Linked DNA regions of Polyangium mundeleinium. The protein of the gene in region 1 interacts with the protein of each later gene in a pairwise test. Links are inferred from orthologs where the notes say so. Each region holds a gene or a part of one and is shown in the gene's direction. Other genes may lie near its edges.

What was found.
Region 2: the proteins of POL67_RS34825 (region 1) and lpdA interact in binary tests that used the Escherichia coli proteins (3 or more experiments, as listed by UniProt). The link is inferred for Polyangium mundeleinium from one-to-one orthologs.

Annotation. Positions count from the first base shown.
Region 1 is NZ_JAQNDO010000001.1:8,798,018-8,812,316, reverse strand. Bases 4,058-7,103 are described here. They hold POL67_RS34825 (ATP-dependent helicase), read left to right. Parts: upstream 4,058-4,435; coding sequence 4,436-6,772; downstream 6,773-7,103. Other genes in these bases: POL67_RS34820 (PAS domain-containing protein), read left to right, coding at 6,925-7,103; POL67_RS34830 (D-alanine--D-alanine ligase family protein), read right to left, coding at 4,058-4,164. In the rest of the region: POL67_RS34845 (hypothetical protein), read right to left, coding at 1-250; POL67_RS34840 (serine/threonine-protein kinase), read right to left, coding at 274-1,596; POL67_RS34835 (hypothetical protein), read right to left, coding at 1,665-1,964; more of POL67_RS34830, read right to left, coding at 2,050-4,057; more of POL67_RS34820, read left to right, coding at 7,104-7,746; gpmA (2,3-diphosphoglycerate-dependent phosphoglycerate mutase), read right to left, coding at 7,754-8,500; purU (formyltetrahydrofolate deformylase), read left to right, coding at 8,665-9,561; POL67_RS34805 (MGH1-like glycoside hydrolase domain-containing protein), read right to left, coding at 9,930-12,689; POL67_RS34800 (MFS transporter), read left to right, coding at 12,761-14,131; POL67_RS34795 (hypothetical protein), read right to left, coding at 14,216-14,299. UniProt on the Escherichia coli protein: A helicase with DNA-dependent ATPase activity. Unwinds DNA duplexes with 3'-5' polarity. Translocates on single-stranded DNA with 3'-5' polarity. Initiates unwinding more efficiently from a nicked substrate than double-stranded DNA.
Region 2 is NZ_JAQNDO010000001.1:1,637,509-1,651,756, forward strand. The notes cover bases 7,524-10,518. They hold lpdA (dihydrolipoyl dehydrogenase), read left to right. Parts: upstream 7,524-8,313; coding sequence 8,314-9,723; downstream 9,724-10,518. Other genes in these bases: POL67_RS06835 (thiamine pyrophosphate-dependent dehydrogenase E1 component subunit alpha), read left to right, coding at 7,524-8,175; POL67_RS06845 (hypothetical protein), read left to right, coding at 9,838-10,347; POL67_RS06850 (hypothetical protein), read right to left, coding at 10,351-10,518. In the rest of the region: POL67_RS06795 (hypothetical protein), read right to left, coding at 1-672; POL67_RS06800 (4Fe-4S dicluster domain-containing protein), read right to left, coding at 696-959; POL67_RS54510 (4Fe-4S binding protein), read right to left, coding at 905-1,132; POL67_RS06805 (hypothetical protein), read left to right, coding at 1,317-1,976; POL67_RS06810 (HEAT repeat domain-containing protein), read left to right, coding at 2,037-3,068; POL67_RS06815 (tocopherol cyclase family protein), read left to right, coding at 3,065-4,096; POL67_RS06820 (DUF4149 domain-containing protein), read left to right, coding at 4,093-4,707; POL67_RS06825 (hypothetical protein), read left to right, coding at 4,843-6,042; POL67_RS06830 (hypothetical protein), read left to right, coding at 6,142-6,948; more of POL67_RS06835, read left to right, coding at 6,991-7,523; more of POL67_RS06850, read right to left, coding at 10,519-11,328; POL67_RS06855 (vWA domain-containing protein), read left to right, coding at 11,411-12,898; POL67_RS06860 (hypothetical protein), read right to left, coding at 12,925-13,449; POL67_RS06865 (cellulase family glycosylhydrolase), read left to right, coding at 13,473-14,248. UniProt on the Escherichia coli protein: Lipoamide dehydrogenase is a component of the glycine cleavage system as well as of the alpha-ketoacid dehydrogenase complexes.

The DNA of each region.
Region 1 (14,299 bases):
GCGCCGCGCGCAGGCCGAGCGTCGGCGCGGGGACGAGCTGATCGGCGAGGTTGAACTTCTCGAGCGCCTCGGCGTACTGGCCCTTGTCGAAGAGCGCGATGCCCTCCTCGCCGAGCTTGCGCGCGGCGCTGCGGGTCGCGAAGTCCTGCCCCGAGCTCACGGCCGGCGCGAGCCACGTGAGCGCGGCGAAGGCGAGCGGCAGGCACGTCCGGAAGGGCGCTCGCGTGGGCTTCGAGGGAGGGCGGTTCATCGGTTCGTCGGGCTCGTGGTCGTCTAGAAGCCGAGGACGTCTTCCTTCGTGTTCGTCTTGTTTCCGGTGCGGATCTTCGGGCCTGCGCCCGCGTCGGGCGCGCTCGGCGCGGGCGGCGCGCCTGCGTCGTTCGTCGCGGCGGTCGCCGGGATGGGCACATTCGGCGTGGGGCTCGTCACGGCGCTCGGCGGGCTCGCAGGAGGCGATACGCTCGCGGCGGGGCGGAGCGCGGAGGGCGTCGGGGCCGGCGGGTCTGGGTCACGGCCCTTCACGATCCACACCGCGCCGACCACGCCGATGAGCAGCACCGGCAGCACCGCGAGCGCGATCGTGAGCGCGCGCCGCGAGCTCGGGTTCGCGGCTCCGCTCGACCAGGCCGTGTTTCGCCCCGTGGGTTCCGGCCGGCCCGATTGCACCATCGAGCCGAGCGGCACGGTGGCTGCGCCTCCGCCCTGGCTGCGCAAGAGCACGAGCGAGAGCCCCTCGGCGAGCTCGCGCGCGGACTGGAACCGGTCCTTCGGCTCGCGTTGCGCGGCGCGCGCGAACCACGCGTCGAAGCCGAGCGGCACGTTCCGCGCGACCTGGGACGGCACGGGCAAGGGCGCCGAGCAGATCCGCATGAAGAGCTCGCCGAGCGTGCTGCCCGAGAACGCCCGCACGCCCGTCACGCACTCGAACGCTATCATCGCGAGCTGCCAGAGATCCGAGCGGGAATCGATGTCCTTGCCGAGCACCTGCTCCGGGCTCATGTACGCGGGCGTCCCGAGCACCGTGCCCGCGTGTGTCTTCAGGTGCGGATCGTGGCCGCCGTCGGCCGTCTTCGCGATGCCGAAGTCGAGGATCTTCACGACCTCGCGGCCCTCCTCGACGGAGAGGAAGACGTTCTCCGGCTTGAGATCGCGATGCACGATGCCCTGCTTGTGCGCCTTCTCCAGGCCGCGCGCGATCTCGCGAAAGAGCCGCACCGCGTCCGACGCGGGCAGGACGTGCGTGCGCGCGAGCCGCTTCGCCAGGCTCTCGCCTTCGAGCAGCTCCATCACGATGTACGCGACGTGCCCCTGCGCGCCGTGATCCATCGTCTGGACCACGTTCTCGTTCTTGAGCCTCGCCGCCGCGCGCGCCTCGTGGAGGAACCGCGCCATCGTCTCCTGCGGGTTCTGCGCCGACGCGAGATCGACGAGCTTCACCGCCACGGTCGTGCCGAGCGACGTGTGCTCGGCGCGCCAGACTTGCCCCATGCCGCCGGCCCCGATGGGCGTGGTGAGGCGATACTTGCCCCCGATGATCGAGCCCGGCGCCCAGGGGCTCGGCCTCACGCTCTGCAGCTCGGGTTCAGCGGGTCTCACGGCGGAGACCAAAGTCTAAACCACGACACGTGGATTCGGGAAACACCCCGTGCGTGGTTCCGACCGATCTAACGTGGCCCGCGGCTCATCCGCATCGGCACCTGGGCCGCCGGACCCTGCGGCGGCAGCGCCCTCCGCACCTCGATCGAGCGCGTCTCGTCGTACTCCGGCTCGCCATCGACGGAGAGCGAGGGCCAATCGGGAAAATAGGTCCCCGGCGGGATCACCACGGCATACGTGGGCGGCTCGGGCACGAGCGGCGCCTCGGCCGCGCGTCGCACGGCGCCGCGCCCGCAGCCCACGGCCGACACGGCGAGGCCCCACGCGAGCGCGAGCAGGGAGAACCGAGAGCAGGCCGAAGATCCCATGCCCACGCACCACGCAAGGCGCGGGCCGGGGCGGTGTGCAGGACGTGCGCGACTGAATCCCGGCCAGTCGGGACGGACGTATCGATCAGGACCCGTTGGGCTTCACGGGGCCCGTGCTCGCCGTGAGGAGCGGGGGCAGCCCGTGCGCCGGGGTCGGGGTCGCGACGGACGCCAGAGGCGGCGCGGTTGCGGCGCGCTCGCCGCGGAACCGCTTGATGCAGCCGGCGAGGATCTCGCCGATGAGCGTCCGGAAGTCCATGCTCGCGACCTTCCCGATGACGCAGAGATCGCTGAAATCCGGGGTGAGCCCGGGCAGCGGGTTGCACTCGATCACGTACACCGTGCCGTCCTTCGCCATGCGCAGGTCGATCCGCGCGACGTCGCGGCAGTGCAGCGCGAGGAACGTGTCGCGCGTGATCTTCTCGATTCGTTTGAGCTCCGCCGAGCTGAGGTTCGCCGGGCACTCGAAGCGCACGCGCGTCGTGCCCATCTGCTTCTCCTCGAAGCCGTAGACCGGGTGCTCGGGCGGATCGACGAAGACCACCTCCATCGGCGGCAAGACCCGCGGGCGGCGATCGCCGAGCAGGCCCACCGTGAACTCGCGGCCGTCGATGTACTCCTCGACGAGCGCCGGCTGCCCGTACCGCTCGACCATGAGCTTCGCCGCCGCGCGCGCGCTCGCCTCGTCCGGCACCACGGACGCGCCGGTGATCCCCTTCGACGTGCCCTCCGCGTTCGGCTTGACGATCACCGGGTAGCGGAAGGGCTTGAGCTTCTCGCGGCCCGTCGTGAGCACCTGCCACTCGGGCGTTTCGATTCGCGAGGCGCGCAGGATCTGCTTCGTCAGGCCCTTGTCGAGGCAGAGCGAGAGCGTCGTCGGATCACTGCCGCTGTAGGGGATGCCGAGCAGCTCCAGCATCGCGGGCACCTGCGCCTCGCGGCCGCGGCCGCGCACGCCCTCGGCGATGTTGAAGACCACGTCGGGCTGCGCGGCGAGCAGCCGGTGCGGCAGATCCGGCTTCGCTTCGAGCGGGATCACCGTGTGGCCGAAGCTCTCGATTGCGTTCGAGATCGCCTCGATCGTCTGCGGCGAGTCGAACTCCGCCTCCGCGTCGCCGCCGTCGCGCTTCATGTTGAACGTGAAGCCCACGCGCAGCGTGGTCTTTTTCGCGCGGCGATGCGGCGCGCCGTCGACGAACTGCGACATCCCCCGGCGTTTGCACGAGCTGCGCACGATCGACCGGATCACGCCGTCGAAGTCGAAGCCGCCCTTCTTCGCCGCGACGAACATCGCCGCGTTCGGATCGAGCGAGGGCAGCGCGTCGACCTCGAGGAAGTGGATGTCGTAGCCCGTCTGCGGCGACCCCGGGGCCACGCGGAACTCGCAGCGGCCGAGGTCCTTGAGATCGAGCGCCCGCACGATCCTGCGCGTCAGCGTCTGGAGACGATCGAGCACCGCCACCGGCAGCTCCGCCACGCGCGACGTCACGTGCTCGGGCCGCACGTTCTTCAGGTGGAAATCGTAGACGTTGTAAAGGTTGGAGTACCGAGGATCGATCACGTACTCGACCGGATCGAGGACCCCGTCGACGCCGAGGCCCTCGACGAACGCGCACGACACGTCCACGCCGCGCAGGAAGCGCTCGACGAGCAGGCCTGCGGGGTACCGCGCGAGCTGTCGATCGACGACCTCGGCGAGCTCGTGCCCGTCCTCGCAGACGCTGAAATCGCCTGAGATGCCCTTCGAGGAGCCCTCGAAGTTCGGCTTCACGATCACCGGGAACGTGACGTCGTCGAGCGCGCCGCTCTCGATCGCCACGCGCGTCACGAGCCGCGCGCGCGGCGTCGGCACGCCGAAGCCCGCGAGCGTGCGCTTCGTGAGCGCCTTGTCGAGCGTGAGGCAGAGCGTGTACGCGTCCGAGCCCGTGTACGGAAAGCCGAGCTCGTCGAAGAGCGCGGGGTAAAACGCCTCGCGCGTCTTGCCCTTGTGCCCCTCGGCCATGTTGAACACGAGATCCGGGGAGATCGATTCGAGCCGCGCGATGACACGCGAGGCGGGGCCGGAGACTTCGACGCGCTCGACCTCGTGGCCTGCGCGCACGAGAGCCCCTTCGATCGCGTCGATGGTTGCTGGGCTGTCGAACTCCGCCTCCTCGGGGGAGCCCGTGATTTTGAGATTGTAGGTGAGCGCGATGCGCATCGGTTTGGAAAGGAGGGTGCCGAAGGAGAGGGAGGATGTCGCGCGTTTTTCGCGCGAAAATGCAGCTAGGCGAGCGTCTCATGCGGGCGGACGGACGCTGCGTCAAGCTTCGAGAGCGCCGAACGGGTTCGGCGCTCTGCGAGATCGCGAAGTGAGCTCGCCTCGGGGGGTGAATCGTCCGGGCTTTGCCCGGACGGGAGGGGGACGCGAGGCGTCCCCCTCGGGACGAAGAGCCTCCCATCGCGAGGGGGCACGTGCTACGGCCCCCTCCGTGACGGATCTGGTGGCCTTTCCTCCGCCGGCTTTCCCCGAACCGGCGGACGAGCTCAACGAGCCCCAGGCGCGGGCCGTGGCCCACGCCGAGGGCCCGCTCGTCGTGTTTGCGGGCGCGGGCAGCGGCAAGACGCGCGTCATCACGTACCGCATTGCGAACCTGCTCGCCGGGCACCGCGTGCCCCCCTACCGCGTGCTCGCCGTGACGTTCACGAACAAGGCGGCCGGCGAGATGCGCCGCCGCATCGCGAGCCTCGCGGGCGACGAAATCGCCAAAGAGCTCTGGATCGGCACCTTCCACGCGACGTGCGCGCGCCTGCTTCGCCGCTTCCACGACGCGGCCGGCCTCGAGCGCAACTTTGTCATCTACGACGACTCCGACCAGCGCGCGGTCGTCGCGCGGGTCTTGAAGGAGCTCTCGCTCGACGACAAGCGTTACCCGCCGCGGCAGGTCCTCTCGCGCATCCACAAGGAGAAGCAGGAGGGCCGCGGCCCCGACGCCTTCGAGCCGCAGGGCTTCTTCGACGACGCGATCCTCAAGGTCTACGAGGGCTACGAGCGGTACCTCCGCAAGGCGAACGCCGTCGACTTCGACGACCTCATCCTCTCGGTCCTCCGCATCGCCGAGGATCCGAAGAGCCTCGCCGGCGACGATCTCCGCGCGCGTTTCCGCCACGTCCTCGTCGACGAGTTCCAGGACGTGAACCAGGTCCAGTACCGCCTCGTGCGCGCGCTCGCCGCGAGCCGCAACCTCTGCGTCGTCGGCGACGACGATCAGAGCATCTATCGCTGGCGTGGCGCCGACGTCCGCATCGTCCGGAACTTCCGGCGCGACTTCCCCGACGCCGCCATCGTCAAGCTGGAGCAGAACTACAGGTCCACGGGCAACGTCGTCCGGGCCGCGCTCGGCGTGATCAAGCCGGCCAAGGATCGCGAGCCGAAGGAGCTCTGGACCGCGCGCGACCCCGGCGAGCCCGTCGTCGTCGTGGCCGCGCAGAACGAGCACGACGAGGCCGCCTGGGTGGCCGAGCGTGTCCGCGAGGCCCAGGCGCGTGGCGTCCCGCTCGGCGAGGTCGCGATCTTCTACCGCGTGCACGCCCAGTCGCGCGTGCTCGAAGAGGTCCTCCGCGCCGAGCGCATTCCCTACCAGATCGTCGGCGGCATGCGCTTCTTCGAGCGCGCCGAGGTGAAGGACCTGCTCTCGTACCTGCGTATCCTCGACAACCCGAAGAGCGACGTCGACCTCGAGCGCATCATCAACGTCCCCGCGCGCAAGATCGGCGGCGCCACGCTCGACAGGCTCACGCAGGTCGCGAACGCGCTCGACGTGCCGCTCTACGAGGCGATCCTTCCCCTCACGGATCGCGGCGGCCTCGGCACGGCCGCGAAGAAGAGCTTGCTCGCGTTCCGTGATCTCATCGAAAGCCTGCGTGAAAAGGCCGCCTCCGCGCCGCCGAGCGACCTCGCGCGCGAGGTCCTCGAACGCACGGGCTACGCGCGCATGCTCGACGAGGACGACAGCGCCGAGAGCGACGCGCGCAAGCAGAACCTCCAGGAGCTCGTGGGCTCCATCCTCGATTACGAGGCCGAGGCCGCGGCGGCGGGGCAGGTCGGCGCGCTCTCCGGCTACCTCGAGCGTGTCACGCTTTCGAGCGACATCGACGCGCTCGAAGACGCGCCGCGTGTCTCCATGATGACCGTGCACGCGGCCAAGGGCCTCGAGTTCGACACGGTCTTCATCACGGGCATGGAGGACGAGATCTTCCCCTTCAAGGGCCCGGATCCCAAGCGCAACGAGGACATCGAAGAGGAGCGCCGCCTCGCGTACGTCGCCGTCACGCGCGCCCGCGAGCGGCTCTTCGTCACGCACACGGCGCGTCGCATGATCTTCGGCAACACCCGCTTCGGCGTGCCGAGCCGCTTCATTGCCGACTTCCCGACGTCGTCCGTGAAAGGCCTCATGACGGCCGCGGCGTCGAGCGAGCGCTCCTTTCGCGACGGCTACCGCGACGGGCACCGCGACGAACCCGCGCGCCCGCGCGGGCCGTGGTCGCATCCCATGGAGCGCGGCGGCGACGCGCCCGCGCGCTCGTTCTCCTCGCGCTCCACGTCCACACCCACGCCCGCGCGCGCCCCTGGGGAGCGGTACATCGAGCGCGAGCCGGCCGAGGCCTCCGGCGAGGGCGGCCTCGCGCGCGGAGCGCGTGTCATGCACGAGAAGTTCGGCGTCGGCGCCATCATCGACGTCGACCCCGGCGACGACCCGATTGCCACCGTCAAGTTCTCCGGCTGGGGCGTGAAGCGAATCAAAGCACGATTCCTCCGCACCGAGTGACCTCCGTCACGGTCAACGCAGGGCCCTGACGCGTTACCTTTCGTAACGCATTGCAATGCTCCGTCCCTATCCTTGCTTGCGCTCGCGAGAAGGCGACGACGTGGTGTACGGTGGAACCGTCGCGCCACTGTTTTCCAGCGAGGGAGGCAACGATGAGCACCGAGATCAGCCTGCTCCAAGAGCTCGTCGACGGAATGCCGGATCCGATGTTTTTCAAGGACCGGCAGCACCGGTGGATTGCATTCAATCGTGCATTTTGCGAGCTCCTCGGCCGGCCTCCGGAGGAAATCCGCGGCCGGAGCGATCCGGATTTTTTCCCGCCCGATCAGGTCGACGTGTTCTGGAAGCACGACGACATGGTCTTCGAGACGGGCAGGCCTGATCTCAACGAGGAGAAGATCTCGCTCGGCGATGGCCAGCTCAAGATCCTCTGGACACGCAAGGTGCCGATTCGCGACGCGTCGCAGGCCGTGGTGGGGCTTTATGGGCTCATCATGGATATCACCGACCAGATGGAGCACGCCCGCCAGACCGATCTCTTCGAAGCCGAGGCGACGCGGCAACAGGCGATCATCGAGGCGCAGGAGCGCGTCATCGATGGCCTCGTCGTGCCGGTGCTCGAAATATGGGAGGGCATTTTGCTATTGCCGCTCGTCGGCGCGCTCTCGCAGGGGCGAGCGGGGCACGCCATCGAGAGCGTCCTCGCCTCCGTCAGCCAGCGCGGCACGGAGACGGTGCTCATCGACATCACGGGCGCGGGTTTGCCCGACGCGGCCGGGGCCGAGCTGCTCGTCCGCGCGGTGCGCGCCCTCGCCTTGCTCGGCTGCCGCACGATCCTCGTCGGCATCAGCGCGGAATCGGCCCGCACGTTCGTCGAGGGAGGTCTGGATCTCGGCGCAATGACGACCTGCGCCACCCTGAAACAAGGATTGTCCCGGGCGCTCGCATTGCGACGGGGATCGCCGCGGCGTTGAGAGCGGTTTATTGCGCTTTGATCTGATTCGCGACGGCCTGGGCCTTCGCCTTCGCCGCCTCCTCGTCGCCGAGGTATCGGCGCGAGATCGGCTTCAGATCCTTGTCGAGCTCATACAGCAGCGGCACCCCCGTCGGGATGTTGAGCTCGACGATCTCCGAATCCGAGATCCCGTCGAGGTGCTTCACCAGCGCGCGCAAGCTGTTCCCGTGCGCCGCGATGATCACGCGTTTGCCGCTCCGGATCGCCGGCGCGATATCGGACTCCCAGAACGGCAGGAACCGCGCCACCGTATCCTTGAGCGATTCGCTCGCCGGGATCTCCTCCTTGCGGAGCAAGGCATATCGCGGATCCTTCCCGGGCCAGCGCGGGTCGTCCTCGCTCATCGCCGGCGGCGGCGTGTCGTAGCTCCGGCGCCAGACCTTCACCTGCGCCTCGCCGTGTTTGGCCACCGTCTCGGCCTTGTCGAGCCCTTGCAGCGCCCCGTACATCCGCTCGTTCACCCGCCAGCTCTCGGTGACGGGGATCCACATCCGATCAAGCTCCTCCAGCACGATCCACAGCGTCTTGATGGCGCGCTTGAGCACCGACGAGTACGCCACGTCGAACGTGAGCCCCTCGGCCGCGATCATCTGCGCGGCGCCGCGCGCCTCCTCGACGCCCTTTTCGCTGAGCGGCACGTCGACCCAACCAGTGAAGCGGTTTTCCTTGTTCCACTGGCTCTCGCCATGGCGGAGGAGGACGAGCTTGTGCATCGCGTTCTTCCCTTTCAGAGAGCTGCATCCGGCCCCACAACGAGGCCGCTCGGGGGCATGGCGCGCCCTCCGTCCGGCGTCAAGCATCTCGTCCCGAGGCGAACGCCGCGCCGCGTCGATCCCGCTCGCCTTCGGGCCATCGTTCGACTATCGGAGGCGACCCGATGAGCTCCACCGTCCACGCCACGTTCCTCGTCGCCGCGCCCGATCAGCCCGGCCTCGTCGCGCGCCTCGCCGGCTTCTTCTACACCGCTGGCCTCAACATCATCGACGCCGGCAACCACACCGACGTCCACGTCGAGGGCGGCCCGCGGTTCTTCATGCGGATGGTCGTCGACGTCTCGGGCCTCTCCGCCCCCGCCGCAAGCGCAGCCCTCGGCGGCTCCTCGACCCGCGCCGCCCTCGAGCGAGCCTTCGGCGACCTCGCCCAAACCCTCTCAGCCACCTGGTCCGTCCGCTACGGTGACCAGATCCAGCGCGTCGCCATTCTGGTCACGAAGGACCCCGCCTGTCTCTACGACCTCGTCCTCCGGCAGCGCTCCGGCGAATTGCCGTGCGAGATCCCGCTGGTCCTTTCGAACCACCCGACCCTCGAGCCCGTCGCCGAGAGTTTCCGCATTCCGTTCTTTTGCCTGCCCGTGACGGCCGACACGAAACGCGAGCAAGAAAAGCGAATCCTGGAGCTCTGCCGGCGTCACCACGTGGATCTCGTCGTGCTCGCCCGCTACATGCAGGTGCTGACCGAGGACTTCCTGAACGACGCGCCGCCCGTCATCAACATCCACCACGGCTTCCTGCCCGCATTCCAGGGCGCCAAGCCCTACCATCAGGCCCACGCGCGCGGCGTGAAGATGATCGGAGCCACCGCCCATTACGCGACGAAGGACCTCGATCAAGGCCCGATCATCGAGCAAGACGTCGCACGCGTGACGCACGCCATGGGCCCCGACGAAATGGCCCGCACCGGCCGCGACGTCGAGCGCGTCGTACTCTCCCGCGCCGTCCGCGCGCACCTCGAACGAAGGGTCATCGTCGAGGGACGGCGGACGATCGTGCTCTGACGGCGTAGCCGCCGGGGTTTCACCCCGGGCCCGACCAGGGGTTGTCCACCCCTGGACCCGGACCAGCGCAAGCGCTGGACTCGGGGTCGATGAACTGCGCGATGCGCAGTTCATCGAACAGCCGCTGGCAAGACCGGCGACGATCCTGCCAACCAAGGCCGCAGCGCTGCGGGTTCAACTGGCAACGCACACGTCGCCGGCTTGAGAGCCACCTCCATGGTCTTGCCACCGGCCCGTGGGAAGAACTGCGCACCGCGCAGTTCTTCCATTTCGGTCCAGGCCGTGCCTGGTTCGGGTCGAGGGGCGAACAGCCCCCGCGGGGTCCGGGGCAGCGCCCCGGCGCAGCGAGGGGGAAGGGGAGGTGAGGCTCAAGGCGTGCCGATCGCGAGCACCTTCAGCTCCGAGATGTTCACCTTGTTGAAGCGCCCGCTCTGGCCGCCCATGCCGTTGTACGAGGCGAAATGGGCGAACTCGCTCATGTTGCCTGACCCGGCGTCCTCCCGGATCACGATCGAATAGGTCTTTCCAGTCACGAGGTCGACTGGCACGAAGTTCGAATCGCGCCAGTCGTCCCATGTCGCGAGGTGCGGCATCGTGAGCTGCCCGCTGCCCACGAGTGTCGCGCCGTCCCACACCTCGATCGCCTTCACCCCGCAGGTGATCCCCGTCGTGTAATCGCCGGCCCCGTTGCCCGCCGTCACCTGGAGCAGATGCCGCCCTGACTGCTTCGCGGTCACGTTCGCCACCGTGATTGTATGCCCGGGATCGCCCCAGTTCTCGTAATGCCAGCGGCCGTGGTTGAAGACGAGCGTGCCGCCCGTCGCTGAAAAGCTCTGCTGCGCGCCGAACGACTGGATCCGCGCATTGCTCGGCCCCCAGTAACACCAGGGCCGCGCGCGCTGCGATGCGTTGCCCGACGTCTTGAAGACCGCCTCCACCGTGTAGCAATACGTCTTCGTCGCGTGCTCCGTGCTCCCCGGATCCACGTACGACGCCGTGCCTCCGGGCAGATCCTGCGCGATCCGTGTCCCATCACGATAGACGTTGAGCGTCACGTCGTTCGCGTTCTCCGCCACGGAGAAATTGAGCTGCACCCGATCGTTCGTGAGCCCGACGCTCGTGATCGACGGCGTGTGCGGGCCGAACACGTTCTTGTAATCGGCGATCTCCGCGTCCCCGAGCGCGGTGATCCCCTTCGTCGACGCCGCGCCTGCGCCGAGCTCGATCTCGAACACGCTGTCCTGCCCGAGCGTTGCCGCGTCGACGAAGCCTGTCCCCACGTCCTGCCCGTCGAGCCGCGCTGCCGTCACGTCGAGCACGCCATTGTCGCCCGACGCCGCCGGGAGTTTTACCTTCACCGAGATCCGCTTCCCCTTGTACCGAATGCCCGACAGCGTGATTTCATCCATGCCGGACAGCAGCGTATTCCGCAGCCCTCGCGTGATCTTCGGCGCGAACCGGAGCCCCGTCTGCGTCGCTTCGAGCCCGAAGATCACGTCGTGCACGACCCCGACGAACCCGGCCACGCTCCAGAGCTGCCTTTGCGAATTGACCACCGGCCCGCTCGTCGGCCCTTCTTCCTTCCAGTTCGCCCCGGTCACGGCCTCGAAGTTCTCCATGTTGGAGAGGTTCAGCGCCGCGCCGCGCATGAGCGAGCGCACTGCGTTGTCGATTGCGTCCGCATTGCCCGCCTTGGCGGCGGCCTTCGCCCAGAATGCCGTCACGAACGGCCAGATCGCGCGGTTGTGATAGATCCGCGTCCCCTGCTGCTGCGGCCAGATCACGGGCGGGCCCTTCGGCAGGTGCGGATACCGCGCCACGATCTCCTCTGCCTCGGCCTTCGTCGCCACGTCGAACAGCACCGCGAACGCCGAGCCCAGGAGATCGTATTGCAGCGTCGGCGCCGGATCGAGATACGTCGTGACGAACGTCGAATACATCTGCCGCTCCGGCAAGAACAGCCGCGCCCGGATCGCGTCCCGCAGCGCCGTCGCCCATCCCGCGTATTTCTGGCTCGCCCCTGCGTCCCCCTTCTCCTCCGCGAGCTTCGCGGCCACGTCGAGCATCACGAGGTGCCCGATGTTCGTCCCGAGCGCCTTGCTCATCCCGATCTGCGCCGTATCCGTCGCGACCCACCCGGGATAGGTCTGCTCGCGCCAGTCGAGGAACGATTGCTCGCCGCGATAGAGCCCGTCCGCCTTGTCCCACACCACGAGCCGATCCCGCTCGGCCGTATTCGTGATCGCCTCGTACGCGAGGTCCCGGAATGCCGTCCGCTCCGCCCCGCCGAGGTGCTTCAGGAGCTCGAATGCGCCCATCGCCCACACCACGCGATCCGAGGAGATCGGATAACTCCCGCCCGTCCCCGTATCCTGCACGATCTCGCGCTTCGTCCCGTCGCGCCGCTGGCTCGTCTTGAACTCCATCGAGTTTCGCGCCCGCGTCGGATCGAGCAGCGAGAGCCCGAGCGCCACCGAATACGACGTATCCCGCGTCCAGACGTATTTCCAGAGCCTCCCCGTCTCGAAGCATCCGCCTTGCGGGCAGGGGAGGGGATTGCCGCCGTTGAACGCATAATCGCTGATCGCCGAGACCGAGCACTCGCGCGCCTCCTCGACGGCCAGCGCATACAGCGCGTCGAGCATGTCGTGCCCCGTCCGCAGCACGGGTTGTCCGGGCGCCTCCGTGATCGTCCGCGGATTCGCCGGGTTGTTGTCGCGCAGCGGCCCCGTGGTCGAGAGCACGTACGTCCGCGCGCAGCTCGCCGCGTTCTGCACGACGACCGTCGCCTGGTTCGGCGCGTCGTACCACGTGCCCGTCCCCGACGCCGGCGTCCCCGTGGGCGGCAAGCATTCGGCGCTGCCGCCGCCGCTGCCCCCGCTCCCGCCCGCGCCCCCGCCGCCGCTCCCGCTCGTGCTGCCGCCGCCGCTGCCGCCGCCGCTCCCGCCGATGCCGCCGCTCCCGCTCACGCTGCTGCTCGCGCTGCCGCCGCCGGATCCGGGCCCTGCGCCTGCCCCGAGGCTCGTGCCCGAGGGAGTACCGCCCAATTCATCCCCTCCGCATCCGAGGGCCGCGAGCGCGGCGAAGGAGACGAAGCACGAGCCCAGGGTGTTGCGAAGCACGTTCATGATGAGAAAACACGTCGCGTTTTCGCCCCGCTTGTCAAGCCCGAAGCGATTTGCGGTATCGTCCCCAACCCATGACCGCCCTTGCCGCCGTCCCCCGGGCCAGGCTCTCGTTTTGGAACAAGCTCGTCTACGTCGCGGGGAACGCGGGGAACGTGATCGGCTACCAGCTCGTCACGACCTACGTCCTCCGGCTCTACGCGCCGCCCGACGACAAAGGCACGGCGCTGATCCCCGCGTTCCTCGCCGGCGCGATCCCGACCTACCTCCTGCTCAACCTCATCGCGCGGGGCTTCGATACCTTCTGGGACCCGATCGTCGCGAACTGGTCCGATCGCAGCAAGCACCGCCTCGGCCGCCGCCGCGCCTTCATGATCGCGGGCGTCTTTCCCCTCGCGCTCACGGCGGGCCTCATCTTTTTCCCGCCCACGGCGGCCGCGTCGCTCCTCAACGTCGTCTGGCTCGGCGCCATGCTCACGGCCTATTACGCGATGTTCTCGGTCTACGTCGCGCCGTACCTCGCGCTCCTGCCCGAGATCGCGCCTGACAAGCAGGAAAACACCTCGCTCTCGACCCTGCTCGCGGCCGCGGCCCTCCTCGGCGCGCTCGGCGTCATGGTCGTCGCCCCGGCCCTTTTCCTCGGCAAAGGTGGCAATGACCGCGTCGAGCTCCAGACCATGGCCGGAGCCCTCGCCCTGCTCTCGTTCGTCCTGATGCTCCTGCCCGTCGTGTTCCTCGACGAACGGCGCCTCGCGATCCGCGCGGAGGTGTCCAGCGCCGAGGCGAGCCACCTCGGCCTCCTGGATTCGCTGCGCGCCACCTTCGCGGACCACGCCTTTTTGACCTATGTCCTCGGGTACACGCTGTATTTCTTTGCGTTCAACATGATCTCGACGGGCGTGCCCTTTTACGTCGAGGTGCTCATGGGCCGCCCGCTCGCGGAGGTGGGCAAGCTCCTCGGCCCCATGTTCGGCGTCGCCGCCCTCGCGTTTCCTTTGCTCGGCGGCCTGACGCGGCGTTTCTCCAAAAAAGGCACGATGATCGCCTCGGCGCTCGTTTTCGGCGGATTGATGACCCTCCTTCCGTGGGTCCACGACGTCCGGATCGGGATGGTCATCTTCGGGCTCGCCGGTGTCCCGGTCGCGATCTTCATGGCCATCCCGAATGCCATTCTCGCGGACGTGTGCGAGGCGTCCACGCGGCGCACGGGCCAGCGCCGCGAGGCCATGTTCTTCGGGGCGCAGGGATTTTTGCAGAAGATCTCGCTCGGCGTCTCGACGGGCGTCTTTCAGTGGGTGAAAGACGCCCTCGGCAGCTCCGCGGAAAAGCCCCTCGGCGTGCAGGTCACAGGCCCGCTCGCGACAGCGCTTCTCGTCCTCGCGGCCCTCGCCTTCGCGCGATATCCGGAGGCGAGGGTCACGAAGGAGATGGAAGGCGCGGGATGAGCGAAGATGTCCCGCGTGACGGGAGGAAATGTGCGTCCGTGGCGCAATCCCGAAATGTGTAAGAAACAGATTCTCTGTTCGCGGTCATCTCGGCAGGATCTCGCCGACGACCTCGATGTGTACGGGGACGCCCTCGACCTCGCCTGGCAAAGCCGTGGAGACCTCCTC
Region 2 (14,248 bases), 7.2 Mb from region 1 along the record:
CCAGTCCCCGCCGATTTCCAGGGCCACGTGCACGTGACGGAACCCGAGCCGCAGCCCGGCCACCATCCCGACCCGGACGTGCTCGCCCGCGAGCGTCGTCGGCTTGTCCAGATCCGCGGCAGGGTAGGTCCCGCGCACCCAGGAGATCCCCGCCCGCGGGCCGATCCACCCCGAATAAAGCTCCCCCGTGCTCTTCCAGCCGATGAGCAGCGGCACGTCGAGCCCCCCGCCGAGCAGCGAGCCGCCGTCGTCGCCCCCGCTCGGCCGTCCCGACAGGATCAGCTCGCCGCCGAGCCCCGTCGAGAGCGCGACGCTCTTGGTCAACGTGAACGCATGCCGTCCGTCCAGACGAACCGCCCGCCCCGAGTACGTGAGCCCCGCCTCGTTCGATCCCGCGATGCCGACGCGCGCGCCCACCCACGGCGCGACGGCAGGCGCGACGGTTCGATCCTGGAGGACGCCCTCGGCCAGCGCTTCCTCCGTTCCGGGCGCGCTCGGGAGCGCGGCGAGGACGGGCCGGCCGGACAAACCAGCGCCCAGCGTGACCTTGCCGGGCGTGAGGACGTGTGCGGGGTGAAGGAGGGGAGCGCCGCCGCCACAACCACCCAGGCCCAGCGCGCAGAGCGCGAGGGCGAACAGCCGGAGCTGGGGGCGGGCCGTGGGCGGATGCACCTCGGAAGCGGCGCTCCTCTTGGCTACTTGCGGAAACGGGAGGGGTAGTCGTTTGCGGCGACCTTCTTCTTGAGCTCGCCGTCATCCGGGTGCAGGCGCGAGGCCCGCGAGATGAGCGCGCTCTCGTCCTCCACGCGCTTCGGGTCGGGCAAGCAGCACTCCACCGGACAAACCGCCTGGCAAGCCTCGTGGTCGTAGAAGCCCACGCACTCGGTGCAGAGCTCGGGGTCGATCACGTAGATCTCGTCGCCCTCGCTGATCGCCTCGTTGGGCACTCCGGTTCGCAAGCGCCGCAGTTGATGCAATCTTCGGTGATATAGGTAGCCATGGGGTTGCTTCGTCCTCCGGGGGTGCGGTCCGGAATTTCCCGGTATCTAAAGGGCGGCGCCCCGGCTGTCAATTCGAGCGTTCCGCACACTCGAGAAGACCCGGGCTCTGCGCCGCGCGCCCTCCAGACCATGGGCGGGCAGGGAGCGGCGTCCCCATCCTGCAGTGCCCCGGGCCATCCGTCCAGAGCAACGCCGCAGACCCGATCACGCGCGCCACGGTCGACCTCGATCGGCCGGCGGATCCCGGCCTCCTCACGTCGACCGCGGCGCCCGGTTGCACGCCGGCCCGAGGCCCGTTAGTACGCTTGCCCTGCGATGCCCCGACCCCGCGTGATCCCGCTCGTCCTCGCCGCCCTCGTCGCTGCGCTCGCCGGCTGCACGCCGAAGATCGGGGACGACTGCACCAACTCGCTCGATTGCTCGCAGACGGGTGACCGCCTCTGCGACAGCACCCAGCCCGGCGGCTATTGCACGCTCTTCGGGTGCGAGCCCGACAAATGCCCGGAAGGCGACGGGGTCTGCGTCGCGTTCTCGGCGGAGCTCGATCCCGCCTGTGGCCCCGCGGACGACGCGACCTGGGGCCGCTTCGGGCGGACGTTCTGCATGGCCGGCTGCGAGGACAACGGCGACTGCCGCGACGGCTACGAGTGCGCCCGTCCGTCCGAGCGCGCCGCGCGGGTCATCGACTTCGAGCCGATCGCCGAGCGCATCTGCGTGGTGAAGATCCCGCCGCCGCCGGTGTCGATCGAGATTCCGCAGATCTGCCTGCCCTCCGAGGCGCCCGCACCGCCGCCGCCCTGGGTCCCCACGGGGGCCGGAGGCGCAGGCGGAGCCGGAGGCGCGGGCGGAGCCGGAGGTGCCGGTGGAGCGGGTGGTGCAGGCGGAGCGGGTGGTGCAGGCGGAGCTGGAGGCGCCGGGGGTGCAGGCGGAGCCGGTGGCGCTGGCGGCGCTGGCGGCGCTGGCGGCGGTCCCTGAGGTCTTTCCGGACGATCCGCGGGAAGTGAACCGGCACCCGCCGTGCTAGCCTCGGCGCGCATGTTTCGGGCGCCCGCGCTTCCCCGTACCCTCGACGCCGCCCTCCGCGACGTGGGCTCGTCCAAAGCCGCCGTGCGCGAGGATGCCGTGCGTGACCTCGTCCGCCACGCCGAGGAGGCACGCAGCCAGGTCGTGCGCGCCCTCGAACGCGCGCTCTCCGACGAAGCCGCGCCCGTCCGCTCGGCCGCCGCGCTCGGGCTCGCCGACGTGGGCGCGAACGAAGCGCTGCCCGCCCTGCTCGTCGCCATCGAAGACGACGACGTCCACGTGCGGCAGATGGCCCTCACCGCACTCGGCGAGATCGGCGATTGCCGCGCGGCCCAAAGGCTCGCCCGCGCGCTCGAAGACGCCCGCGCAGAGGTGCGGTTCCAGGCCGTCATCGCGTACGCCCGCGTTTGCACGGATCGCGCGTCCGTCGTGGAGGCGCTCGCCGCCCGCACGCGTGATGCGGACCCGCTCGTCTGCCACATCGCGCTCCGCATGGCCGAGGAGATCGGCGGCGAGGAGGGCGCCCACGTGGTCGATCCGATCCTCGTCGCAAGAGCGCGCGCGCTCGTCGATCACAGCTCCCCCACGGTGCGCGTCGCCGCGGCCGTGGTCCTCGGCCGCGCCGGGGATCAGGCAGGGGCGAAGGTGCTCGCGTCGGTGGTGAACGGTTCGATCAAGACGGAGGACGCCGAGGACGAGGCGGCCGCGATCGAGCTCGCAGGAGCACTCGGCCTGGAAGAGGCGCGCGTGGGGCTCGAGCGGCGCGCGTTCGGCGGCGCGTTCGGCTTGGGCCGCGACCGTTTTTCCTGGCACGCGCGCGTCGCGCTGGCGAGCATGGGCCACGCGCGCGCCACGCGCGAGATCGTCAGCGAGCTCGGCTCGTGGGATCGCAACAAGCGCACGCTCGCGGTCGCCGCCGTGGGGCGCGCGCGCATCCGCTCGGCCCGCACGATCCTCGCGGCGATGGAAGGGGATCCCTCGCGGGCCGACCCGCACGCCGTGAGCGAGGCCCTCCTCGCGCTCGCGGAGGACGAACCGGCATGAACGAACCGAGAGAGCCGAACGCCGTCCGCTTCGATCCCGCGGCCGGCGCCGATCACGTCGAGAGCTACTTCCTCAAAGCGAACGACCCTGCGGGTGATCGCGCGCTCTGGATCAAGGCCACGATCTTCGCCTCCGCGCGCGAGCCTGGCCGCGCTCTCGCCGAGGGCTGGGCGGTCGCGTTCGATCGCCGCGGCGGGCAGAGCAAACACGTCGCCGTCAAGCACGTGCTCCCCTTCGCGGACGCGCTCTTCGGCAAGGAGGGCCTCGACGTTGCGTGGAGCCTCCCCGTGGCCGGCGGCGCTTCCGAGGAGCGCATGCGCATCCGGCCCGGCGAGACCCACGGTCGCATCGCGCGGCGGGAGCACGCGATTCGCTGGGACCTTCGCTTCGAGGGCGAGGCGAGCCCGTTCGTTCCGTTCCCGCACGCCTCGATGTACCGCGGCAAATTTCCCAAATCGAAGACGCTCACGCCGTACCCGGACCTCGTGTTCTCCGGCGAGGTCGAGGTCGATGGCGAGCGCTGGGACCTTTCGAACTGGCGCGGCATGCAGGGGCACAACTGGGGCCGCGGGCACGCCGATCTTTATGCCTGGTGCCATGTCAACACGTGGGAGAGCGAAGCGGAACTCGTCGTGGAAGCGCTCTCCGGCCGCGTTCGCGTGGGCCCCGTGCTCACGCCGCTCGTCACGCTCGTCTGCGCGCGTTTCCGCGGCGTGACGTACACGTGGAACGGCCCGCTCGAGATCGCCCGCGCGCACGGTGACGTCGGGCTGCGTCGCTACAGCTTCTCCGCCGAGAGCCGCGCCGCGCGTATCGAGGGCTCGTTCGAGGCGGAGACGGACGACATGGTCGGCCTCTACTATCCGAACCCGGACGGCCCCATGACGTACTGCTTGAACAGCAAGCTCGCGCGCGCGCATGTGCGCTTCGAGGCGTCGGGCCGGCCGCCCGTCGTCGTGAAGAGCCACGCCGCCGCGCTCGAGATCGGCACGCGCGACGCCGACCACGGCGTGAGGATGCACGTATGAACGACACCTTCACCGAGGCCGATCTGGCCCCCGATCCGCAGGAAAAGCGGGACCGTCTCCTCGCCGTCGTCGACCGCGTCGCGGCCCTCGTCGCCGTCCTCGCCGGTGGCGTGTACATCGGCGGCATGATCGCTCTCGGCGCCGGCGCGGCGCCCATCGTCTTCGGCATGCTCCCCCGGCCGATCGCGGGCGACGTGATGGGCGCGGTCTTCGCGCGCTTCGACGTGGTGGGCCTCGGCGCGGCGCTCGCGGTGCTCGCTGCCGAGGTCACGCGCACGCTCGCCGCGCGTCGCCGCGGCCGCACGATCCTCTCGCGCCTGCGCCGCTCGTGCACGCTCTTCATGGCCGTCTCCGCGGCCTACGTCGCCCTCTCGCTCTCGCCGCGCATCAACGAGCTGCACAGGCAAAACGTGCAGCGCGACGACACGCCGCAGGGCCAGGTCCTCGAAGCTGTCCACAAGCGCGCGGAGCTCTTCGGGAAGATCGGCATGGGGATGGCTTTCGGCCTCGTCGTGCTCAGCGTCTTCACCATCCAGCCGCGGAAACCGGACGACGAGGAAGACGACGAAGAGGCGGTCGCGCCCTTGCCGCCTGGCCCTCGCGACGACTGACGCGCCCTTCCCGAAGGGCCGAGCGGCTGGCCCTCGCGCGACGCAGAAGGTATGATTCCGCCTTCCGGAAGGCGAGGTTTGCTGCCCGTCACGCGGGTGGCCTGGTCTTTCTTTTCGTTCGCGTGGAGGCGGCCGATGAAATTGAAGAGCGCATGGTGGGTCCTGACGACCCTTGGATTGAGCCTCGGGCTCGCGGTCAACAGCACGGGCTGCGGCGACGATAGCAACACCGGCCCAGGCGGCACCGGCGGCGCGGGTGGTGTTGGCGGCGCGGGCGGCGTCGGCGGCGTTGGCGGCACGGGCGGCACGGGCGGCACGGTCGATTCGGGCGACTGGCTCGGCGAGGCTTGCACGGCCGACTCCGACTGTGCCCCCGGGACCTGCATCGTGGCGGGCACGGACGACCCGGTCTTCCTGGGCGGCCCGCAGAATGGGTATTGCAGCAAGCCCTGCGCGAAGAGCGGCGACTGTCCGGGCGTCGGCAGCATTTGCTACAAGGGCCCGGACAACAGCGCGACCGAGGGGCGCTGCGTGCTCGGCTGCGAGATCGGACCTGGCTTCAGCGGGGGCTTCAACCCGTTCGCCGATCTCGATCCGTTCAAGTGCCACGGCCGCGAGGACCTTCGCTGCCAGCGCCGCTCCGACGGCGACATCTGTCTGCCCACGTGCAGCAACGATCTCGCGTGCGGCGACAACCGCTACTGCCAGCTCACGCCCGGCGTGTGCATCGGCGAGGAGGTTCCTGGCAAGCAGCTCGGCGAAATCTGTGATCCGATGGGCGCCGAATGCAGCACGGGCCTCTGCGTCGGCGGCCTCCCCGGCGGCAAGGGCTTCTGCTCCGGCTACTGCGTGCTCGGCGGGGATCCGATCCAGGGAGAGTGCGGCGGACTCGAGGAGGGCCTTTGCCTGATCCCGCCTGCCGTGCCGAACTGCCCCCAGGGCGAGCTTTGCTCGGGCGCCGGGGATTACGGCTTCTGCTCGAACGCTTGCGACCAGCAGGACGATTGCGCGGCGCCGGGCCTCTGGTGCCGCACCATTGGCGGCACGGGCTTCTGCTTCTTCTCGCTCGAGTGCCCGAATGGCCAGGCCGACTGCGCGCAGATCGCGGGCACGACCTGCACCGAGACGAAGGAAGGTTCGTACTGCCTCGAGTCGAAGTACCCGCTCGGCACGCTGGCGCCCGATAGCGGCTCTGGCGGCGGTGGTGGCATGGGTGGCGCCGGCGGCATGGGCGGCGCCGGTGGCATGGGCGGCGCCGGTGGCATGGGCGGCGCCGGTGGCATGGGCGGCGCTGGTGGTGCCGGTGGCGCCGGTGGCATGGGCGGCATGCCCTGAGCCCTCGCAGACGCTGATGCATCTCGAAGAGGCCGCGGCGGGATCGCTGCGGCTTCTTCCTTTTCGAAGCCTCGACGCCGCTCATGGTATCGTCGCGCCATGTCGCCGATCCGCTTGGCTTCTCTCGTCCTCGTCTTGCTCTCGGCCGGGCTCCTCCTCGGTTGTCCGGGCACCGAAACCCCTCCGGGCGGCTCCGCGGGGACGGGCGGCGTTGGCGGCACGGGCGGCGTTGGCGGCGTTGGCGGCATGGGCGGCGACGGGGGCATGACGACCTCGTCGTCGGGCACCGGGGGAGCGCTCCCCATGTGCACGGACTTTGGCGACGTCACCCAGTCGGATTGCAACCTGCTCGCGCAGGACTGCGAGGGCGCGAACGAGACGTGCCGGCCGAACTCGCTCGGCACGGGCACGGTCTGCGAGGGCGGCGGCGGCGTGAAGGGGGTCGGCGCGAGGTGCACCGCGTCCTTCGGCGAGTGCGCGGCCGGCCTCTATTGCGTCTTTGGCTATTGTACGCCCGTCTGCTGCCAGAGCGAGCCCGCGTTCTTCTGCGGCAGCGCCAAGTGCAGCGTCCGTCTCAACTACGGCTCGAAGCGGATCTGGACCTGCAACTTCGCCCCCTCCTGCACGCTCTTCGACGGGAAGGAGTGCGACGAGGACACCGAATGCCGCCTGACCGTGCTCGAGGACGAGCTTGCGCTTTGTGTCCCGCCGTCGGGGAAGTTCGCCGCTGAGGGGGAGCCGTGCGACGCCATCAACGACTGCAGCGAGGCCCAGCGCTGCGACTCGGTCTGCCGGTATAGCTGCCTGAACATGGGCTGGCAGGACCTCGAGCCGGGCAAGGGCGGCTGTCCCGCGGGCCAGACCTGCACCCCCGACACGCCGCTCTACGGCGTCTGCCGCCCCTGAAGCCCCTCTACACCCGGGCGGATTCGCGCTAGGTTCGCCCGCATGCACGACCACGACGTTGAGGCGCACGGGGCCGCGATGGAGGCGTCCGCGACGCCGGCTCCCCGCGCCGCCGAGGCCCCGGATCTCGGGCTCCTCCGCGTGCTCCGCGACGACGGCAGCGCCGATCCCGCGACCGACCCCGGCCTGTCCCCGCACGTGCTCCTCCGCGCCTACCGCGAGATGAAGCGCGTCCGCCTCATCGACACGCGCATGATGCTCCTGCAGCGCCAGGGCCGCATCCACTTCGCCGGCGAGTGTCGCGGCCAGGAGGCGACGCCGATCGCGACGGGCCTCGTGCTCGAGCGTGAAGACTGGGTGTTCCCGGCCCTGCGCGAGAGCGCGATCATGCTCGTGCGAGGCTTCCCGCTCAAGAGCTACATCGCGCAGTACTTCGGCAACGCGGGCGACGTGCTCAAGGGCCGGCAGATGCCCTCGCACATGAGCGGCCGCGCCGTGAACCAGGTCGCGTGGTCGAGCTGCATGGCCACGCAGCTCCCGCACGCCGTCGGCGCTGCCTGGGCCGCGAAGATGCGCAAGGACCGCAGCGTCGTCCTCGGCTTCGTCGGCGACGGCGGCACGAGCGAGCCCGACTTCCACAACGCCCTGAACTTCGCGGGCGTCTTCAAGGTCCCCTGCGTCCTGGTTTGTCAAAACAACCACTGGGCGATCAGCGTCCCCGCGGGGAAACAGACGGCGTCGCCCACGTTCGCAGTGAAGGGCCGCGCGTACGGCGTCCCCTCGGTGCGCGTCGATGGAAACGACGTGCTCGCGGTCTACCGTGTCGTCAGCGACGCTGTCGCCCGCGCGCGCGCCGGCGGCGGGCCCACGTTCATCGAGTCCGTGACCTACCGCATGGGCGCGCACTCTTCGAGCGACGATCCCACGCGGTATCGCTCGCAGGAGGAGGTCGACACGTGGGCGCAGCGCGACCCGATCGTGCGCCTGCGCCGTCACCTCGTCCACCGGGGCTTGCTCGACGAGGCGGAGGAGGCGGCGCTCGAGGACGGGCTCATGGCCGAGATCAGCGCGGCGATCCAGGAGGTCGAGGCGCTCGGCCCGCCTGCGCGCGAGACGCTCTTCGACGACGTGTATGCGGAGCTGCCGTGGCACCTCGCCGAGCAACGCGCCGAGGTCCTGGCGAACCGCCCCCACCCGGGCTCGCACGACGGCGGCGGCGGGCACTAGCAACGATGGGGGGTCCGAGAACCCCCCCAAACCCGCCTGGCCTCTGGTCTACCGCTTTTTCCGACCCCACCTTTCCCTCGACATGGTAATCCGCGCCCAAAAGGGGCTGTCGGCCCGCGTTCCACCTTGGAGAATCGGATGAAGACCTACGACGCGATCGTCATCGGCAGCGGACCCGGCGGCTACGTCTGCGCGATTCGGCTCGGCCAGCTCAAGCAGAAGACGCTGTGCATCGAGAAGGAAGAGGTGGGCGGTGTGTGCCTCAACTGGGGCTGCATCCCGTCGAAGGCGCTCATCAACGCGGCGCACACCTACGAGAAGGCGCACTCGTCGATGGCGACGATGGGCATCAAGCTCGGCTCGGTCGAGCACGACCCGAACGCGATGCAGGACTGGAAGGAAGGCATCGTCAAGCGCCTCACGGGCGGCGTGCGAGGCCTGCTCAAGTCGAACGGCGCCGACCTCATGGCGGGTACGGCGACGATCGTCTCGCCGAACCGCATCGAGGTGAAGAAGGCGGACGGCTCGGTCGAGACGATCGAGGCGACGAAGGGCATCGTCCTGGCGACGGGCTCGACGACCATCGAGATCCCGAGCTTCAAGTTCGACGGCAAGCAGATCATCGGCGCGAAGGAGGCCGTGAGCCTGCGCGAGGTCCCGAAGCGGCTGCTCGTCATCGGCGGCGGCGTGATCGGGCTCGAGCTCGGCATGGTCTACCAGGCGTTCGGCGCCGAGCTCGTGGTCGTCGAGGCGATGCCCACGCTGCTCACGGGCGTCGATCAGGATTGCGTGAAGGTGGTCGAGCGCCGCATCCAGAAGCGCGGCGGCAAGATCTACAAGAACGCCAAGGCCATGGGCTACGAGAAGCAGGCCGACGGCTCGGTCGCGGTGAAGCTCGACGTCGAGGGCAAGCCCGAGACGGTCGTCACGGACGTGGTCCTCGTCGCGGTCGGCATGCGCCCGAACTCGCGCGGGCTCGGCCTCGAGAACGTGGGCGTGAACATCGACAAGCGCGGGTTCGTGCCTTCGGACGAGTTCGGCCGGACGAACGTCCCGACGATCTACTCGATCGGCGACGTCTCGGGCCCGCCCATGCTCGCGCACAAGGCGTCGAAGGAGGGCGAGGTCATCGCGGAGGTCATCGCGGGCCACAAGGCGGCGAAGGACTGGGCGTGCATCCCGGGCGCGATCTTCACGGACCCGGAGATCGCGACCGCGGGCCTGACGGCCGAGGAAGCGCAGGCGAAGGGCATCGAGGTCTCGGTCGGCAAGTTCCCGTTCGCGGCGCTGGGCAAGGCGATGGCGATGATGGAGACCGACGGCTTCGTGAAGGTCGTGACCGACAAGAAGACGAAGCAGGTGCTCGGCGTGCACATCGTCGGCCCCGAGGCGAGCACGATGATCAGCGAAGGCGCGCTCGCGCTCGAGATGGCCGCGTTCGCCGAGGACATCGCGCTCACGATCCACCCGCACCCGACGCTCGGCGAGGCGTTCATGGAAGCCGCCGCGCACGCGATGGGCGCTGCGGTCCACATCGTGAACCGCTGAGCGAGCCTCCTGGGTTCGTCCCTCCAAACCACCCGTCCGACAAAAGCCCATCTTCCGGGCTTCCTGCGCGCCCCGGATATCGCTGTCGGCGACATTCCGGGCGCGCCCGGCTGGGTGAAGGGCGCGCCTCCCCTCGCCGTCGAGTATGCCGATACGGGCCAGGATGAGGACGAGCTTCAGGCGAAGGTCGCCGAGCTGCTCGAAGCCGGCACGAAACTCATCTGGGTCGTGCGGCTCTTCGGTCCACGCAGGGTGAAAGTCTACGAGCCTGGCGCGCGTGTACGCACGTTGCTGCCGGGCGAGCTGCTCACGGCGCCGAACATCCTGAAGAACCCGGTCCCCGTCGAAGCGCTTTACGATCGCGACGCCGCGCACCACGCGACGCTCCAGAACCTCCTTCAGCGCGAGGGCTTCGAGAGTCTCGACGCCGTGAAGGAAGAGGGCCGCGACGAAGGCGAGCTCCGCGCGCTCCGCGCCTCCGTAAGGGACGTCTTCTCTGCGCGTGGCCTCCCCCTCGGCCCGGACCACGAGACGCGGATCGATCCGTGCAGCGACCCCGCCGTCCTCCGCACCTGGCTCCGCGCGGCCGTCACTGCGCCCGATGCGGCTGCCGCTCTCTCCTGATCGTCACTCCGCCCCCCTCCGCTCGAAGCACTCCTCCGGCACCTGCTGCTTCTTCCGCGTGACGCGCGTTGCCTCCACGAAGGCCGCCGTCACTGGATCGTGGTACCCGCTCGCCCCGCGCAGATCCGGCACGATCGCCTGGTAATGCCGCACGATCCTCCCCATCAGGATCTCGCGCATCCACTTGCCCACCATCGACGCCAGCGCGACCAGGAGATCCGTCGCGTCCCCATCCCGCACGAACGCGATCTCGCCGAGCCCGGGGAACATGTACGCGCTCCTCGCCCGCGTCTCCTCCAGCACCATGTGCATCCGCCCTCCGAGCGGACCGAACGCGGAGCCGTACTTCCCGAACCCGCCCACCTTCCCGCAGACCGCCTGCACGTCCTGCCCCGCGTCCTTCCGCATCGACAGGATCAGCCGCTCCATCGCGTGCAGATCCATCACGAACCGATTTTTCCCCGCCGCGATCCCCTCGTTCAGCCGCTTCGCGCAGAGCACCTCGCTCCGCACCGCCACGATCGTCACCCCCTTCTTCTCCAGCCGATCGAGATCCCCGTGGATCGTCCGCACGAGCTCCGCGGGCGCCGTGAACGCCTCCGCCTCCGCGCCCCAGCACTGCGCTTCCACGTGCGGCGGACACGCCGCGCGAAGCTCCGCGCGATCCTCGCTCGCGATCGCATGCGCGAGCTCGTCCGGCGTCCGCGCCGCTGCCGCGCGCCCCCCGCCTCGCTCCACCAGCGCGCGTGCCCAGGCTTCCGCGAGCCCCACGTCCCCGTAGGCCACCATCGCCTTCGAGTCCCCGAGCCGCTCGGCCAGACCACCGCGCGGCTTTCGCCCCACGATCGCCGCGCCCTCCTCCGTCACCTGCGCCATCACCGCCGTGACCAGCATCGGCCCGAGCCGAGGCCCGAGGCCGTTTTCGTCTGCGCCGATCCTGAATCCCGCCGTCGCCTTCTCCATCGCGCCGAGCTTTGCCATGAACGGACGCCCGCGTCATCGCGGTCACGACACGGTCGATCGCCCCTTTCCGGGTGGATTGGCGTATCCTACGGGCACCCTGATGAGCACGGGCGGGCGAGCGAGCCGGTTCCTGGGTGCCTTCGTGGCGATCGCCGCGGCGGGTTTGTCTGCGTGCGCGCCGCCGGCGCTCACCCGCGATGGGCAGGTCGTTTTTGCGCCTTCGGGCGGCCGTCGCGGCGCCTCGGTCATCACCGCGAACGGCGTCGAGTTCATGGACTCCACGGACCTGCCCAAGCCCGTCGTTCGCCGCAGCCCGAACGATCCCTGGACTCCGCCCACCGGCTTCCTCGTCCCCAAGGACGGCATCTGGCGCAAGACCTCGAGCCCCGTCGCGCTCCAAGGGCGTGGCCTCGCCGTCGTCGTTCGGTCGAGCGACACCCTCGTCCCGAGTTGGGGCGGCGAGGTCCTCCTCCGCATCGACGCCATCGCCCCGGTCGACGCCTTCCCCGCCGCCAAACCCTCCGTCCGCGCGCCGCGCCGCCTCGCCATCGTGCTCGACGGCCGCAACCCGAACACCGCGCCGCTCGCCCGCATCGCCCTCGACGACCTCGGCGATCGGGATCGCGTCGCCATCATCGACGCCTCCGGCCCGCGTGTCGTCGTCCCTGCCTTGCCCGGCTCGCATCGCACCTTGCTCGACGGCGCGATCACGCGTGTCCTCGAACGCCCGCGCGGCGGCGCTGCGGTCGCGAACACGCGTGACCTCGCAGGCGCCCTCGCCCTCGCGCGAGGGTTCGTCGGGGTGAAACTCGCCGAGGCCACGACGCCCCCTTCCGCGGGGCAAGTCCTCGTCCTCAGCGACGGCATCGGCGTCGCGCAGGCCGGCCTCCGGCTCGCGAACGAGCTCGCCTCCTTGCGCCGCGCCGACGTCCACGTCTCCGCGGTCGGCACGCCGGATCGCCTCGACGTCGCGCACCTCGCGCCCTTCGGCGACGACGTCTTCGCCGGTGGCTCCTTTGCCGATCGCGAGGATGCGGTCGCGCGGATCGTCCCTCCGCCGGGGGAGGTCGTGCTCGAAGACGTCGAGCTCACGGTTCACTCCGTCCCTGCGCCGGTCCGCGTCCTCGAGGTCTCGGGCGGGCTCGCCGCGCTCTCGATCGACCACGACCGCCTCCTGATCGGCGACCTCTACGCGGGCGAGGCGCGCACCGAGATCGCGCGGATCGCCATGCCCGTGTGGGTGCCGGGCGAACCCTGCGAGATCACCGTCTCGGCGCGGTACCGCGACGCGGCCACGGGCACCTGGCACACGGCCTCGCGCACCATCGACGCTCGGTACGACGACGACGTCGAGCGCATCGCCAGCGCCCGCCACGGCGACGTCATCGCGTATGCCTCGGCGCTCGCCATGGTCCGGCGCCTCGGCCGCATCTTCCAGGGCAGCCGCTTCGACACCCTCGGCGGCCTCCGCCCTGTCGTCACCCTCCAGGCCGACTCGCTCGCGTCCCTCTCCCGCACGAGCCACGACCCCGCGCTCAGCACGCAGGCCGAGGTCCTGCGCACGCTCCTCGGCGCGATCGAGGATTGACCGGTCTTACCTCGCTGGAATGGTATTCAGCGACAAACCTCGCCCGGACCATCGGAGATCGTCGTGCACCGCTGCCCGGCCGGGCAACCGCCGTTGGGCGCGCCGCGCCGGCATCGCACCACGCACTCGTGGAACATCGGCCCGCGCGGCCCGGCGACCCCGTAATACGACGCGCAACTCTCGCCCGCCCCGCATGTCCTTCCCCCACACGACGCTCCTGGCTGCGTCGACGCCTCCCCGTTCGTCGGGTTTGCCGTCGGCGCCGGGTTCGCCGGGTTCTCTGGATTCGCCGTGGGCACCACGCCTCCGGGCGGGGTCACCGTCGGCTCTTGTGGCACGAAGACCGTCGTCGTCGGGCTCGGCGTCGTTGCGCTTGGCGCTGTCTCCGTCGTCGTGCTGCCCGACGCCTGGGGGGAATCGGGCGGCTGCGTGCCGCCATTGCAGGCCGAGAGGAGCAGGACCGCCGCGATCGAGCCGAGCAGACGCATCACGCCCGCGAGCTTAGCAGAGCCCTCGCGCTTCTGCCCATCACGCACCGTGACAGCGCCCACCCTCCGCCGCTACCATCCGCCGCGTGCAACGTTTCCGCCTCCTCCTCGCCCTTTCCGTTTCGCTCCCCCTCGTCGCGTGTGGCTCCACGGACGAACCTGCTGCGCTCCCTGACGCCCCGCGCTGCGAAATCGCGCTCCCTGCGCCCCCGGACCATCGCCTCGCGCCTGACGGCACCGTCCTTCGTGACGCCCTTGGCCGCATCGTCTTCCTCCGCGGCGTCAATGCGGGCGGCCGCAGCAAATTCGCGCCCTTTGTCCCCTTCGATTTCGCGTCCACCGAGGCCGGCTTCCAGGAATCGCTCGATCGCTACCTCGATCGCGCCGCCGAGTGGGGTGTCTCCGCGCTCCGCGTCCCGTTCGTATGGGCCGCGGTCGAGCCTACGCCGGGCACGGATGACGAGACCTTCCTCGCGCGTTACGACGCCCTCCTCGACGGCGCCTGGGAGCGCCGCATCTGGACCATCGTCGACTTCCACCAGGACATTTATTCCGACGTCTATTGCGGCGACGGTTTTCCCGGCTGGACCCTTCCGTTTCCCACGCCCGAGCCCCACCACGATTGCCCCGATTGGTTCGTCCGTTACTCCCAGGATGAAGACGTCCAGGCCGCGTTCGACAAATTCTGGACCGACGAACACGGCGCCCGCACCGCGTTTCGCGCGTTATGGGAGCGCATCGCGGCCCGCCACGCGACGCGCCCCGGCGTCCTCGGCTACGAGCCCATCAACGAGCCGCACCAGGGCACCGCCGACCTGAAGACGTGGGAGCAAACCGTCCTCACGCCTTTCTACACTGAAAT